Regions from separate parts of the Corynebacterium sp. UMB0012 genome, predicted to be linked through region 2. Evidence: riboswitches for the same ligand, from Rfam matches in the RefSeq annotation. Region 2 holds a riboswitch; the other holds the start of a gene.
The links. A riboswitch is a leader RNA that binds a small molecule or an ion and turns the genes downstream of it on or off. The one in region 2 is predicted to bind thiamine pyrophosphate.

Region 1 (7,675 bases), on a different contig from region 2:
GATCGTTCGGCTTCAGCTTGTTATTGCGGGCCTTATCAGCCAGCTCTGCAATCTGCTGAGCGATCTGCGGCAGGGTCATGTCCTGCGCCTTGTGGATAACCGGGGTGAGCAGGCCCTTCGGGGTGTCAACGGCGATAGCGATGTTGACGTCCGAGTGGTAGGTCATCTCCTTGGTCTCTGGGGTATAAGACGCATTGACGTTCGGGTGGGAGACCAGAGCCTCGGCGGTAGCCTTCACGATGAATGGCAGGAAGGACAGGTTGGCACCGTGCTTGTCGATGAACGCCTGCTTGTTCTTCTTGCGCATATCCCAGATGGCAGTCATGTCGACTTCCTGGACGTGGGTAAGCTGCGCGGAAATCTGCAGCGCCTCGACCATCTTGGCGGCGGTGATTTCGCGGATGCGGTTGACCTTCTGGGTGGTGCCGATGAGCTCCTGCTTGGCCGGATCCACGGACTTGGTGGACCAACGTGCGCGTGGGGAGTTATCGGACTGTGCGCCAGACTTGGCAGGTGCATCGCCCTCGCCAGCAGCGGCGAGCACGTCCTGCTTGCGGATGCGACCGCCCACGCCGGTGCCCTCAACGGTGTTGAGGTCTACGCCGTGCTTTTCAGCCAGCTTGCGTACCAGTGGGGTGACATAAGGAACGTTGTCGCCATTGTTGACCTTGGCAGAGGTGTTCAGGGAGGAATCCTGCTTGGATTCCTTCTTTTCCTCAGCCTTCGGTTCTGGCTTCTTCTCTTCCTTTTCTTCGGCCTTTGGCTCTTCCTTCTTTTCTTCCTGTGGCTCTGGCTTGGCCTCGGAGGAGGATGCGGTGGCGTTTTCGTCGCCGATGCGGGCGATGACTTCGCCGACCTCGATGGTGTCGTCCTCGTCTGCGAGGATTTCTACCAGGGTGCCTGCTACTGGGGAAGGAATTTCGGTGTCGACCTTGTCGGTGGAGACCTCGAGCAGTGGCTCGTCTACCTCGACGGTGTCGCCAACGGACTTGAGCCACTGGGTGATGGTGCCTTCGGTGACGGACTCGCCGAGTTCTGGCATTTCCACGTCGGCTGCGTCACCGGAGCCGCCGTTGGAGGAGTCAGCCTTTGGCTCTTCCTTTTCTTCGGCCTTTGGCTCTTCCTTCTTTTCTTCCTGTGGCTCTGGCTTGGCCTCGGAGGAGGATGCGGTGGCGTTTTCGTCGCCGATGCGGGCGATGACTTCGCCGACCTCGATGGTGTCGTCCTCGTCGGCGAGGATTTCTACCAGGGTGCCTGCTACTGGGGAAGGAATTTCGGTGTCGACCTTGTCGGTGGAGACCTCGAGCAGTGGCTCGTCTACCTCGACGGTGTCGCCTACGGACTTCAGCCACTGCGTGATGGTGCCCTCGGTGACGGATTCGCCGAGTTCTGGCATTTCCACGTCGGCTGCGTCGCCGGAGCCGCCGTTGGAGGAGTCAGCCTTTGGCTCTTCCTTCTTTTCTTCTGCCTCTTCCTCGCCCTTGTCAGCGGAGGAGTCGTTGGATGCGGAGCCTGCCTCATCCTCGTCACCGATGATGGCGATGACCTCGCCGACCTCGATGGTGTCATCCTCGTCAGCCTTAATTTCAATAATGGTGCCGGCTACGGGGGAGGGGATTTCGGTATCGACCTTGTCAGTGGAGACCTCGAGCAATGGTTCGTCGACCTCGACGGTGTCGCCTACGGACTTGAGCCACTGCGTGATGGTGCCTTCGGTTACGGATTCGCCCAGCTCGGGCATCTCAACGGAGTTCGCCATGAGTTATAAGACTCCTCGAAAGTTGGAAGTGTTCTATCGCTACCCGACAATCTTACAGCGTGATGCTCACCCTCGTGCAGATGTGGGGTGAGTAACTACCCTCCTTCCGGGTAAGCTAGGGAATTATGTTCAACCCTTTCCGCCGCAACAAGTCCAGATCGTCACTGCGACCACCCCGCGGACCGGGGGAGACCATCCGCCCGGAAGACGCGCAGGATCTGCAACAATGGGCCGCCGGAAAGGTATATGTAGAGGCCTTTGTGGAACCGGAAACTGTAGTCAATGAGATGTCCGTTGTCGTTGTGGATGAACACGGCGATTTTATCCGGCGCCGTATTGGCGGGCCGAAAGGAATTGATGCGGTGGCCAAACTTTTGAGCTGCGATATTTATGACGTGGAAGAAACCGGCTATCCGCAGCGCATGCGCGATCGCATGGAAAGGCAGCGCATCTTGCGCAAAAGGGAAGAACAAAGGCAACGCCGCGCCCGATTTGAGCGCGGCGAAAATCCCGATACAGGGCGAGAGCTAAGCTAGGTCAGCATCCTCGCGTAAATAAATTTGAGACCCGTTGCGGCGGAATTCGGCGGATTTTTCCTGCATACCTTCCTGTGGTGCTGGGCCGTGGGCTGCCGCACGGACCTGGTCGCCCAGCGTCGGCATGCCCAGCTCGGCCATTTGCCCGCCGAACATCTCGCGGATGTCTTGGCTAATGCGCATGGAGCAGAACTTCGGCCCACACATGGAACAAAAGTGTGCGGTCTTTGCTGGCTCAGCAGGCAACGTTTCATCGTGATAGGCCTGCGCGGTCTCTGGGTCGAGGGAGAGCGCAAATTGGTCATTCCAGCGAAATTCAAAGCGGGCCTTGCTCATGGCATCGTCCCAAGCGCGGGCGCCTGGATGTCCCTTGGCCACGTCCGCTGAATGCGCCGCAATCTTATAGGTAATGACGCCAGTTTTTACATCATCGCGGTTGGGCAGTCCCAAGTGCTCCTTCGGCGTGACATAGCACAACATGGCTGTACCACCCATTGCGATATGGGCGGCACCGATGGCGGAAGTGATGTGATCATAGCCAGGGGCGATATCGGTAACTAGAGGGCCGAGGGTATAGAAGGGGGCATCTGAAGCCCAGTCCTGTTCGAGTTCGTTGTTTTCTTGAATCATGTTGAGAGGCACGTGTCCGGGGCCTTCCACCATGACTTGGACGTCATACTCCCAGGCGCGGCGGGTAAGTTCGCCGATAGTCTTTAGCTCTGCAAATTGGGCGGCGTCGTTAGCATCGGCAAGGCTGCCGGGGCGCAGGCCGTCGCCAAGCGAAAATGCAACATCGTATTGAGCGAAAATCTCGCATAGCTCATCGAAGTGCTCGTACAGAAATGACTCTTTGTGGTGAGCAAGGCACCATCCCGCCATGATGGAGCCACCACGGCTGACAATGCCGGTCACGCGATTGCTTGCTAGCGGTACATACGCCAAGAGCACACCGGCGTGAATGGTCATATAGTCCACACCCTGTTCGCATTGCTCGATGACGGTATCGCGGAAGATTTCCCAGGTCAGATCCTCTGCCACGCCATTGACCTTTTCCAATGCTTGGTAAATGGGCACGGTGCCAATGGGAACTGGGGAATTGCGGAGGATCCACTCGCGGGTGGTGTGGATATCGTCACCAGTGGAAAGATCCATCACGGTGTCCGCGCCCCACTGGGTAGCCCAGCGCAGTTTGGACACTTCTTCCTCGATGGAGGAGGTAACCGCGGAGTTACCAATATTGGCGTTGATTTTGGTGAGAAATTTTCGCCCAATGATCATGGGCTCAGACTCGGGGTGGTTGACATTATTAGGGATAATGGCGCGGCCGCGAGCTACCTCAGCGCGAACGAATTCCGGATCGCAGTGCTCACGCAGTGCTACGAATTCCATTTCGCGGGTGATGATTCCTTGGCGAGCGTAGTGCATTTGAGTTACGCGGCGCCCGGGCTGAGCCTTAAGCGGCGGGCGCTTAGAGCCTTTCCACTCTTGGGAAGACGCCCCGCGGCGCTGTGCGGCACGTCCATCGTCAGCCAGCTCGCGGCCGCGACCGGCGTACTCTTTGGTATCTCCGCGCTCGCTAATCCACTCGCTGCGCAGGGCCGGTAGCCCCACTTCAGGTGCGCATTCTGGCCCACGCGTGCGGTAGACGCGGAAGGGCTCATTGGGGCCTTGTGGGGAATCATCCAGTTGGATTTCGGTCTCTGGAACTTCTAGACCGTCGTGGTGAATGGGGGAATAGGAATGCTTAGGGTGGTTTTCTGGGGCAGCCGTCATGGCAAGCGCTCCTCTCTTCCTTCGTAGGTATTAACCAAACAGGTTCGAACGGTCTATGCGCAGCTTTAGCGCACTCTCAGCCCGTGCTCGGGCACCCGTGGGGACGCAGATCACCCTATAACAATCGTCTCGCATAGCGCAGAGCTTTCGCCATTTGGGTGGAGACGTATTTGTCGAGGTGAGGTAGTAGGAGCCTTGGTGGCACAATTCAACAGGAAACTTTCAGGTACCTGACACCCGGATCCAATATCGGCATTCCATACTTAATTCATGCGTTTGAGAGAGCGCATGCGAGAGAGATAGAGAGAACCCCTCCTGTTTCCAGAGGGCGGCTGCATTAGCCGATACATGGAAACACCTTGTAGAGAGACGCCAGCGGCCCTCGGACCAGATTCGGTTCGAGGGCCGTAGGCGTCTTCATGTGTTTAGCAGATGGTGGCGCCGGCAGCGGCTAACTCTTGCAACGCGGCTTCGCCGCGTGCTTCGTCCACTGGGGAGCAATACTCACGCAGTACTCGGACGGTAAAGCCCTCTTTAAGGGCGTCGGCAGCCGTGGCACGCACGCAGTGATCGGTGGCAATGCCCACGATATCCACGGCGTCTATGTGGCGCTCGCGCAACCAGTCGGCGAGCAAGGTGCCGTTCGCAGCGCCCTCGAATCCGGAATAGGCGGCGGTGTATTCGCCCTTGCGGAAGTAGGCTTGCGCCGGCCCGATGGCCTCATGCATGGCTGCCCCGTGGGACTCGGCTACGCAGTGCACCGGCCAAGAATCGACAAAATCCGGGTCCGTAGAAAAGTGAGAACCCGGATCGATGTGCCAATCCTGCGTGGCTACGACGGTTTCGTAATCCCGTTGCAGGGTAGCGATTTTTACAGCGACCTCGTTGCCCCGCTCGGTGCCTAAGGCGCCGCCGGGGCAGAAGTCATGTTGCACGTCAACGATGATTAAAGCAGGCTTCATGCTTCTAGGATTCTAAACGCACTAAGCCTGTTGTGGTGCTACTTTAATTCAGCAATCTCGCGCAAGGCGGCAACCACCGTGCGGGTGGGCACGCCGGTGCCCATCTTTGGGGTGTATCCATAAGCGCCCGTGGTGTTGAAGGAAGGGCCAGCCACATCGATATGGGCCCATTCGATTCCCTCGCCCACGAAGTGCTGGAGGTAGGTGCCGGCGTATTCCATGCCGCCCTCACGCTTGGCGTTGATATTGCGGATATCGGCGCTGGCAGATTTCACTGATTCTTCGTGTTCTTCCAGGAGCGGCATGGCCCAAGCCTTCTCGCCCACCTCGCGGCCGATCTCGGCCATGCGATCGCGGAATTCTTCCGAGCCCATCACGCCGGCGGTGCGCTCACCCAGGGCGACCATCTGGGCGCCGGTCAAGGTCGCGGTTTCGATGAGGAAATCGGGGTTGTCCTCGCTGGCGCGCGCAATGGCGTCGGCAAGCACGAGGCGTCCCTCCGCGTCAGTGTTGAGAACCTCGGAGGTAATGCCGCCGTAGTGGGTGATGACGTCACCCGGGCGGGTAGCATCGCTGCCCGGCATGTTTTCCGCCAGTGGCAGGGTAGCGGTGATGCCCACCTTCAGGTTCAGCTTTGCTGCGGCGATGATGGCTGCGGCCATTGCAGCGGAACCGCCCATGTCAGAAATCATGTCCCACATCTTGGCGCCCGGCTTCAGGGAAATTCCGCCGGTATCAAAGGTAATGCCCTTGCCCACCAAAGCGACGTGTCGCTTGGCTTTCTTCGGCTTCCAGCTCAAGCGGACCAAGCGCGGCGGGCGGGCGGATCCGCGGCCGACGGCCATGATGCCACCAAAGCCCTGCTTTTCCAGCGCCTTTTCATCCAAGACCTCTACCTCAAGGCCGGCCTCTGCCGCTTGGGCAGACAGGAACGCCGCGTAGGTTTCTGGATAGAGCAGATTGGAAGGGGTATTGACGAGGTCGCGGGCGATGAGGACGGACTCGGCGGTAATTTTGGCGCTGTCGAACTCCTTTTGAGCGGACTTCTCCGCCACCACGGTGTAGGTGGTGGTCTCCGTTGCCGACTCGGAGCGCAGGCCAGAATACTTATAGCCGCCGAGGATAAGGCCTTCTACCACTGGGGTGATTCCAAAATCGCCCAGGGAGGTGGCTACGGCCCCCACCTTGGTGATAGAGCGGGCGGCTTGGCCGGCAGCGCGGCGCAGCGTCTCATCGTCAACTTCTTCCGCATCGCCCAAGCCAACGGCGATGATGGATGCTACGCCCGCCTTGGATGGGGCCGGCACGCGCGTGACCTCACCGGCCTTGCCAGAGGCCCCTACGGCCACCAGTGCTTCATAAGTGGAGCGCAGCGCCGCGCCCCCAAGCAGATCGGTGCCTGGCAGCTCTAGGCCGCCTTCGCCCTCGAAAGCGGCGATAAGTAGAGCTTCCGCCTTCTTAGGAACCTTCTTTCCCAGCTTTACCTGGGGAAAGTGGCCGCGTGCTGGTAGATCGGACTGTGCCATTTGTCTCCTCCTTTGTGGAAAGGCTTATCAATCTTCCCACCACTGTACCGCGCGGCGATGAACTTATTCCTGCCTCGCTATAGATAAAGGGGTAGATTGTGGGCATGCTTGATTACACGATTACTCGTACCGATAACCCCACGTCCGCGGAAGAATTGAGCGATATCCTCGCCAACCCCGGCTTTGGCAAGCACTTTACAGACCACATGGTCACCATTGACTGGACCGAAGAAAAGGGGTGGCACAATGCTCAGGTGCGTCCGTACGGTCCGATGAGTATGGACCCGGCCAGCAACGTATTCCATTATGGCCAGGCGATCTTTGAGGGCATCAAGGCCTACCGACAGCCGGATGATTCTATCGCTACTTTCCGGCCGGACCACAATGCGCAGCGCTTAATCAACTCCGCTGAGCGCCTGGCTATGCCGGAGCTTCCGCAGGAGGAGTTTATTGAGTCCCTGCGCCAATTGGTTGAGGTGGATCAGGACTGGGTACCAGAAGCCGGCGGGGAAGCAGCGCTGTACCTGCGCCCGTTTATGATCTCCACCGAGGTCTCCTTGGGCGTTCACCCCGCCAATTCCTACCGCTATGTGCTCATTGCCTCCCCAGCGGGTTCCTACTTCAGCGGCGGAATCAAGCCGGTTTCGGTGTGGCTATCCACTGACTACGTGCGCGCAGCCCCTGGCGGCACCGGCGCGGCCAAGTTTGCGGGCAACTATGCAGGCTCGCTCTTGGCGCAGGCCCAGGCAGATGAAAAGGGGTGTGACCAGGTTGTCTGGTTGGATGCCATTGAGCGCCGCTACATCGAGGAGATGGGCGGAATGAACCTGATGTTTGTGTATGGCTCTGGTGATAGCGCGGAGATTGTTACACCAGAACTATCGGGCTCTTTGCTGCCCGGCATTACCCGCGAATCCCTATTGCAGGTAGCACAGGATGTGGGCTACAAGGTCACCGAGCGCCGCATTACTGCCGAAGAGTGGCAGCGCGATGCCGAATCCGGCGCTATGTCAGAGGCCTTTGCTTGTGGCACTGCCGCGGTTATTACGCCGGTGGGTCACGTGTTGGGAGACTCTGCCGACTTCCAGGTCAATGGCAATGAAGCGGGGGAGATCACCA
Region 2 (7,675 bases):
TGTGCTGGTGGATGAGCATGGCAAGGCCACGCTTTTCGACGGCCGCTCGGGCGAACCGTACAAGTACCCGATCTCTGTCGGCTACATGTACATGCTCAAGCTGCACCACTTGGTCGATGAGAAGATTCACGCCCGCTCCACTGGTCCTTACTCCATGATTACCCAGCAGCCGCTGGGTGGTAAGGCCCAGTTCGGTGGCCAGCGCTTCGGTGAGATGGAGGTGTGGGCAATGCAGGCATACGGCGCTGCCTACACCCTGCAGGAGCTGCTGACCATCAAGTCCGATGACGTCGTCGGCCGCGTGAAGGTCTACGAAGCCATTGTTAAGGGCGACAATATTCCAGATCCGGGCATCCCTGAGTCCTTCAAGGTGTTGCTCAAGGAGCTGCAGTCCCTGTGCCTGAACGTGGAAGTTCTCTCCACCGACGGCACGCCGATGGAGCTGTCTGGCTCTGATGACGATGACATGGATAGCCCATCGCTTGGCATTAACCTGTCCCGCGATGAGGGTTCTTCCGCTGACATCGCCTAGTTAGTTTCTTGGTCCACTGCGGGGAAATCCCCGCGGCTGGGCATAAACGTTTCATTCATAAAAAGCCATCAATTCCTCGACAACGAGGATGAAAGGGAGACATTACGTGTTTGACGTAAATCTCTTCGACGAGCTCCGCATCGGTCTGGCCACCGCAGACGATATTCGTCGCTGGTCCAAGGGCGAGGTCAAAAAGCCCGAGACCATTAACTACCGCACCCTGAAGCCGGAGAAGGACGGTCTCTTCTGCGAGCGCATCTTCGGCCCCACCCGTGACTGGGAGTGCGCTTGTGGCAAGTACAAGCGCGTCCGTTACAAGGGCATCATCTGTGAGCGCTGTGGCGTTGAGGTGACCAAGTCCAAGGTTCGCCGTGAGCGCATGGGCCACATCGAGCTGGCCGCTCCGGTAACCCACATTTGGTACTTCAAGGGCGTTCCTTCCCGCCTGGGCTACCTGCTGGACCTGGCTCCGAAGGATCTCGAGCGCATCATCTACTTCGCGGCCAACATCATCACCTCCGTGGATGAAGAGGCCCGCCACAACGACCAGTCCACCCTGGAAGCAGAGATGCTTCTGGAGAAGAAGGACGTTGAGGACGATACCGAGTCCGAGATCGCCGAGCGCGCCTCCAAGCTGGAGTCTGATCTGGCTGAGCTGGAAGCAGCCGGTGCTAAGGCAGATGCCCGCAAGAAGGTACAAAACGCTGCTGATAAGGAGATGCAGCACATCCGCGAGCGCGGCGAGCGCGAAATTGCCCGCCTTGATGAAATCTGGAACACCTTCATCAAGCTGGCTCCGAAGCAGATGATCATCGATGAGACCATCTACGAAGAGCTGGTTGACCGCTACGAGGATTACTTCACCGGCGGCATGGGTGCAGAAGCCATCCAGACCCTGGTCCGCAACTTCGACCTCGAGGCTGAGGCCGAGGAACTGCGCGAGATCATCAACAACGGCAAGGGCCAGAAGAAGATGCGTGCCCTGAAGCGCCTGAAGGTCGTTGCTGCCTTCCTGCGCTCCGGCAACGATCCGGCCGGCATGGTGCTGGATGCCATCCCGGTTATTCCGCCAGAGCTGCGCCCGATGGTGCAGCTGGACGGTGGCCGCTTTGCTACCTCCGACCTGAACGACCTCTACCGCCGCGTGATCAACCGCAATAACCGTTTGAAGCGCATGATCGATCTGGGTGCGCCAGAGATCATCGTGAATAACGAGAAGCGCATGCTGCAGGAATCTGTAGACGCGCTCTTCGATAACGGCCGCCGCGGCCGTCCGGTTACCGGTCCGGGCAACCGTCCGCTCAAGTCCCTGTCTGACTTGCTCAAGGGCAAGCAGGGCCGCTTCCGCCAGAACCTGCTGGGTAAGCGCGTGGACTACTCCGGCCGTTCCGTTATTATCGTTGGTCCGCAGCTGAAGCTGCACGAGTGTGGTCTGCCGAAGCTCATGGCGCTCGAGCTATTCAAGCCGTTCGTCATGAAGCGCCTGGTAGAAAATGACTACGCGCAGAACATCAAGTCCGCCAAGCGCATGGTTGAACGCCAGCGCCCAGAGGTGTGGGACGTTCTGGAGCAGGCCATTTCCGAGCACCCAGTGATGCTCAACCGCGCACCTACGCTGCACCGCCTGGGTATTCAGGCCTTCGAGCCGAAGCTGGTTGAGGGTAAGGCTATTCAGCTGCACCCGCTGGCTTGTGAGGCGTTCAACGCCGACTTCGACGGTGACCAGATGGCAGTCCACCTGCCACTGTCCGCTGAGGCTCAGGCTGAGGCTCGCGTCCTGATGCTGGCGTCCAACAACATTCTGTCCCCGGCATCCGGTAAGCCGCTGGCAATGCCACGTCTGGACATGGTTACCGGCCTGTACTACCTGACCATGGACAAGTCCGAGGACGAGATCGGCGGCAACGGCCGCTTCCGCGAGGCAGAAGAGGACAAGCCGGCTACCGGCGTCTTCTCCTCCTACGCTGAGGCCCTCATGGCCTATGACCGCGGCACCGTTGGTCTGCAGGCTCCGATCAAGGTCCGCATCGATCACCTTCGCCCGCCGAAGGAGATCGAGGAGGAGCAGTTCCCAGATGGCTGGTCCAAGGGCCAGGCATGGATGGGCTACACCACCATTGGCCGCGTCATGTTCAACGAGCTGCTGCCATGGAACTACCCGTACCTCGAGGGCATCATGGTCCGTAAGGGCGGCGGCTCCGGCAACAAGGTTCTCATCGGTGACGTGGTCAATGACTTGGCCAATAAGTACCCGATGATCACTGTTGCTCAGGTGCTGGACAACATGAAGGATGCCGGCTTCTACTGGGCAACCCGTTCCGGCGTGACCATCACCATGTCTGACGTTCTGGTTCTGCCGAATAAGACCGAGATCCTCGAGTCTTATGAGAAGGAAGCAGAGCGCATCGAGCGCAAGTACTGGGAGCAGGGCGCCCTGACCGAGCGCGAGCGCTACGACCGCCTGGTTGAGCTGTGGAAGGACGCTACCGACACCGTCGGTGAGGCCGTCGAGAACATGTACCCGGATCACAACCCGATTCCGATGATCGTGAAGTCTGGTGCGGCCGGTAACATGCGTCAGATCTGGACGCTGGCCGGTATGAAGGGCATGGTTGTGAACTCGCACGGTGATTACATCACCCGTCCGATTAAGACCTCCTTCCGCGAAGGCCTGTCCGTGCTGGAGTACTTCAATAACTCCCACGGCTCCCGTAAGGGCCTGGCCGATACCGCGCTGCGTACCGCTGACTCTGGCTACCTCACCCGCCGTCTGGTTGACGTGGCCCAGGACGTCATCGTCCGCGAAGAAGACTGTGGCACCCGCCAGGGTGTCCGCGTCCCAATCGGCGAGGAGTCTGGCGACAAGGTTGTTCTCTCCGAGCTGTGGGAGACCTCTGCATCCGGCCGCGTTCTCGCGACCGATGTCAAGGACGCCAACGGCGAAGTCGTGGCTGAGGCCGGCTCCGACCTCACCGAAGAGCTCACCCAGAAGCTGCTGGATGCCAAGGTTACTGAGGTCAAGGTTCGCTCCGTGCTGACCTGCCAGACCCCGGCTGGCGTGTGTGCCAAGTGCTACGGCAAGTCCATGGCTTCCGGCCAGCTTGTCGATATCGGCGAGGCCGTCGGCATCGTGGCTGCGCAGTCCATTGGTGAGCCGGGTACCCAGCTGACCATGCGTACGTTCCACCAGGGTGGTGTCGGTGGCGATATTACCGGCGGTCTGCCGCGTGTTCAGGAGCTCTTCGAGGCCCGTAATCCGAAGAACCGCGCTCCTATCGCTTCCGTTGACGGCACCGTCTCCCTGTCCGATGAGGGCAACTTCTGGACCCTGACCATCACCCCGGATGACGGCTCTGATGATGTGGTCTACGAGAAGCTCTCCAAGCGTCAGGGCCTGGCTCAGGTTCGTCGCCCGATGGAGTCCAACCCGGACGCCATGATTGAGCGTTCCCTCAAGGACGGCGACCACGTTGAGACCGGTGACCGCCTCATGCGTGGTGCGGCTGACCCGCACGACGTGCTCGAGGTCCTCGGTCGCCGTGGCGTGGAGCAGCACCTCATCAACGAGGTGCAGGCTGTGTACCGTACCCAGGGTGTGGCTATCCACGATAAGCACATCGAGATCATCATCCGCCAGATGCTGCGCCGCGGCACCGTCATCGATGCCGGTACCACGGACTTGCTGCCGGGTAACCTCATTGACCTCTCTGAGGCTAAGCAGCTCAATGCTGCCCAGGTTGCAGAGGGCGGCGAGCCAGCTCAGCTGCGCTCGGAGATTATGGGTATTACCAAGGCTTCCTTGGCTACCGAGTCCTGGCTGTCCGCTGCATCGTTCCAGGAGACCACTCGCGTGCTTACCGACGCCGCTATTAACAAGCGCTCCGATAAGCTCATCGGCCTCAAGGAGAACGTCATCATCGGTAAACTCATCCCGGCCGGTACGGGTATCTCCCGCTACCGCAATATCTCCGTCAAGCCGACCGAGGCTGCGCGCAACGCCGCATACTCGATTCCGACTTACGGCGATTCCATCTACGGCGATGACGGCTTCGGTGAATTCACCGGCGCTTCCGTCCCGCTGGATGAGGACTTCACCTTCTAACGTGCAGTTCAATTTGCGTTAACGCGGGAAATAAATGGCCCCGCCTTCCTGAACGATAGGAAGGCGGGGCTGTTTCGATGTCTAGGGAGCACCGCTAGACTGCTTTGCTAGTATGAATGCAGCTTTTGGCCAGACACCTTTAAAGGAGTGCGGCCTAAGTTATTGAAAACTGCACACTTCACGGGTGCTTGCGCGCTGCTCTGTTTTGCAGCTGTGTCGGGCTGAGATGCCGCCAGATGCGCGGTGAACCGTTGAACCTGATCCGGATAATGCCGGCGAGAGGGAGGAAATTTTGACTACTAATACACGTGCGTCTGCTGCCCCGAAGCGCAGCCTGAACTGGCGCGTGGTCGATATTGTGGTGGCGTCCGTTCTAGGCGTGGCTTGTGGCTTTGTGTTCTTGGGGTGGAATGCAGTGGGCTATGCCTGGTTTGAGGCCATGGACGCTGTGACTCCAGGCCTCGGCGGTATCGCTACGGGTATCTGGCTTATTGGCGGTGTGCTTGGTGGTCTGATTATTCGCAAGCCAGGTGCGGCTGTCTATGTGGAGGTTCTTGCCGCAACCGTTTCTGCAATGCTGGGCTCCCAGTGGGGCCCTAGCACCCTGTACTCGGGCTTGGCACAGGGCATTGGCGTGGAAATCATCCTGGCCATCTTCCTGTACCGCAAGTTTGGCCTGGGAGTATCCATTCTGGCCGGCATGGCAGCTGGCTGGGGTGCCTTCATCCTGGAGCTGTTTACCTCCGGCAACCTGGCTCGTTCCTTCGAGTTCAAGCTCATCTACTTTGTGACTCTGAACATCTCCGGCGCTATCTTGGCCGGTGCGCTGGGTTTCTTCGTGGTGAAAGCCCTGGCTAAAACCGGTGCCCTGGATCGCTTTGCCGCAGGCCGTGAACAGCGCGCTTAGGGCGTGTTGTGTCCGTGTCTGATTGTGCATCATTGGCGGGAAACGCCACCAAGATAACAGCCCGAGGATTCGGCTGGACTCATGCCGGACGCAGCGAACCGGCGCTATCCGATATTGACCTGATCATCGAGCCGGGAGAACGCGTGCTTTTATGCGGCGACTCTGGATCGGGAAAGTCTACCTTCCTTGCGGCGATGGCCGGAGTGCTGGGTTCCGATGAGGAAGGAACCCGCACTGGTGAAATTCTCTTAGAAGATTCCACCGGCATGGTGGAGGAGCCCGGACGTACCATCCCAGTGGGGCTGGTGCTTCAGGATCCGGATTCGCAGGTGATCTCCGCGCGCGTTGGCGATGACATTGCTTTCGGCTGCGAGAACCTGGCGTATCCGCGCGAGGAAATCTGGCGCCGTGTGGCCGCAGCCAAGGAACTGGTGGGTCCATTCGTGGATCTGGATTTTCCCACCGAGCGGCTCTCCGGTGGGCAGAAGCAGCGCTTGGCGCTCGCCGGCGTCATCGCTATGGGGGCGGGCGTGGTGCTTCTCGATGAACCCACGGCCAACCTTGACCCCGCCGGCGCACGCGATGTGGTGTGCGCCGTGGCTAGGCTGGTGGAAGAAACCAGCGCGACGCTCGTGGTGGTAGAGCACCAGCACGCGGCGTGGGACGGCGTACTCGACCGCGCAGTGGAGCTGGACCGCGGGCGCATCGTGGCCGATACTTCCTTCACGGAGGTGGCTCAGCGCCGCCAGGTCTCTGGCCTGCCGCAGGCGCGCCGCCTTGGCGAGGCCGAGCTTGCGCAGCGCGAAGCCGCACTGTGGAGCACCGACCTCGTCACGCGCTATGGTCCGCCCCGCACGATTGCGCTGCCGGCGGGAGCCTCCACGGTCATTACCGGGCCGAATGGCGCGGGTAAGTCCACCTGGTTGATGACCATGGCTGGGTTGTTGCCGGCTGAATCAGGTGAGATTGGGGTCGCCGATTTCGTGCGTCGCGGGGTCAAGGGGTCGCCGCTGCGCTGGAAATCGCGCGAGCTGGCGGACCGCATTGGCTTTGTCTTCCAGAACCCGGAGCACCAATTCGTCGCCCGCACGGTGGCCGAGGAGCTGCGGGTTGCGCCCAAGGTGATGCGCGTCGACCCGCCGGAGGAGAGGATCGCGCAGCTGGTGGAATCACTGCGGCTGGAGCATCTCTTGGAGGCCAACCCGTTTACGCTCTCGGGCGGCGAGAAACGACGCCTGTCGGTGGCCACTGCCTTAGTGACCGCGCCGTCGGTGTTGCTGTTGGATGAGCCCACCTTTGGGCAAGACCCCCAGACCTTCGTGGAGCTGGTGCACTTGCTGCGGCAACTGGCAGATGATGGCACCACCATCGCCTCTATTACCCATGACCCGCTATTTATCCAGGCCTTGGGGGATCACCGAGTGGAGGTTCACGGTGCCTAATCTTTTGCGCGGGGCTAACCCGCTTAGTCGCATCTTTTTGATGTTTATCTGGGTTACCCCACTATTGGCCTCCATTGACTGGGTTTCGGCTGCGGTGTCGCTGGCGCTTACCCTGATCCTCGCGCCGCTGTGCGGGGTGTCATGGGGGCAGCTACTAAAGGGCGGTTGGTTCCTTTTTCTCATAGCGCCGATTTCCGGTATTTCCATGCTGTTGTACGGCGAGCCAGGTGGCAAGGAGTATTTCAGTTGGTGGCTGGTGCAGGTCACCGAGAATTCCCTTAGTCTGGCGATCGCCATTACGCTGCGCGTTTTTGCCGTGGCGCTACCCATGGTGGTCCTAGCCCGTGATATTGATCCGACCGAATTGGGCGATGCCCTCTCGCAGATCCTCAAGCTGCCCTCGCGCTTTGTTATTGGTGCGGTCGCCGGCGTGCGTATGATGACGCTCTTCCAGTCCGACTGGCAGTCGTTGGGGATGGCGCGCAGGGCGAGGGGACTGACGGACGTCGGCAAGCTGAAGCATCTGCTCACCATGTCTTTTGGTCTATTGGTCATCGCGCTGCGCCGCGGTGGCAAGTTGGCCACGGCAATGGAGGCGCGCGGATTTGGGCGCACCCCGCCTGGAGGAGGGGCAAGGACATGGGCGCGCGAGTCGCGTCTGCATGCCCGTGATGGGTGGATTATGGCCCTAG

Region 1: it holds a riboswitch for thiamine pyrophosphate, as region 2 does, so the genes downstream of both, thiC (phosphomethylpyrimidine synthase ThiC) here and QP324_RS02160 (ECF transporter S component) in region 2, are expected to answer to the same signal.

The regions. Positions count from the first base shown of each region.
Region 1 is NZ_JASOKQ010000007.1:10,427-18,101, forward strand. Features, by position in the region: gene sucB (2-oxoglutarate dehydrogenase, E2 component, dihydrolipoamide succinyltransferase) at 1-1,759, opposite strand, end outside; gene QP324_RS04895 (oxidoreductase) at 1,885-2,295, shown strand; gene thiC (phosphomethylpyrimidine synthase ThiC) at 2,287-4,068, opposite strand; TPP riboswitch at 4,067-4,177, opposite strand; gene QP324_RS04905 (isochorismatase family protein) at 4,494-5,030, opposite strand; gene QP324_RS04910 (leucyl aminopeptidase) at 5,069-6,556, opposite strand; gene QP324_RS04915 (branched-chain amino acid aminotransferase) at 6,661-7,675, shown strand, end outside.
Region 2 is NZ_JASOKQ010000003.1:19,837-27,511, forward strand. Features, by position in the region: gene QP324_RS02150 (DNA-directed RNA polymerase subunit beta) at 1-532, shown strand, start outside; gene QP324_RS02155 (DNA-directed RNA polymerase subunit beta') at 639-4,634, shown strand; TPP riboswitch at 4,805-4,937, shown strand; gene QP324_RS02160 (ECF transporter S component) at 4,927-5,541, shown strand; gene QP324_RS02165 (ABC transporter ATP-binding protein) at 5,556-6,983, shown strand; gene QP324_RS02170 (energy-coupling factor transporter transmembrane protein EcfT) at 6,976-7,675, shown strand, end outside.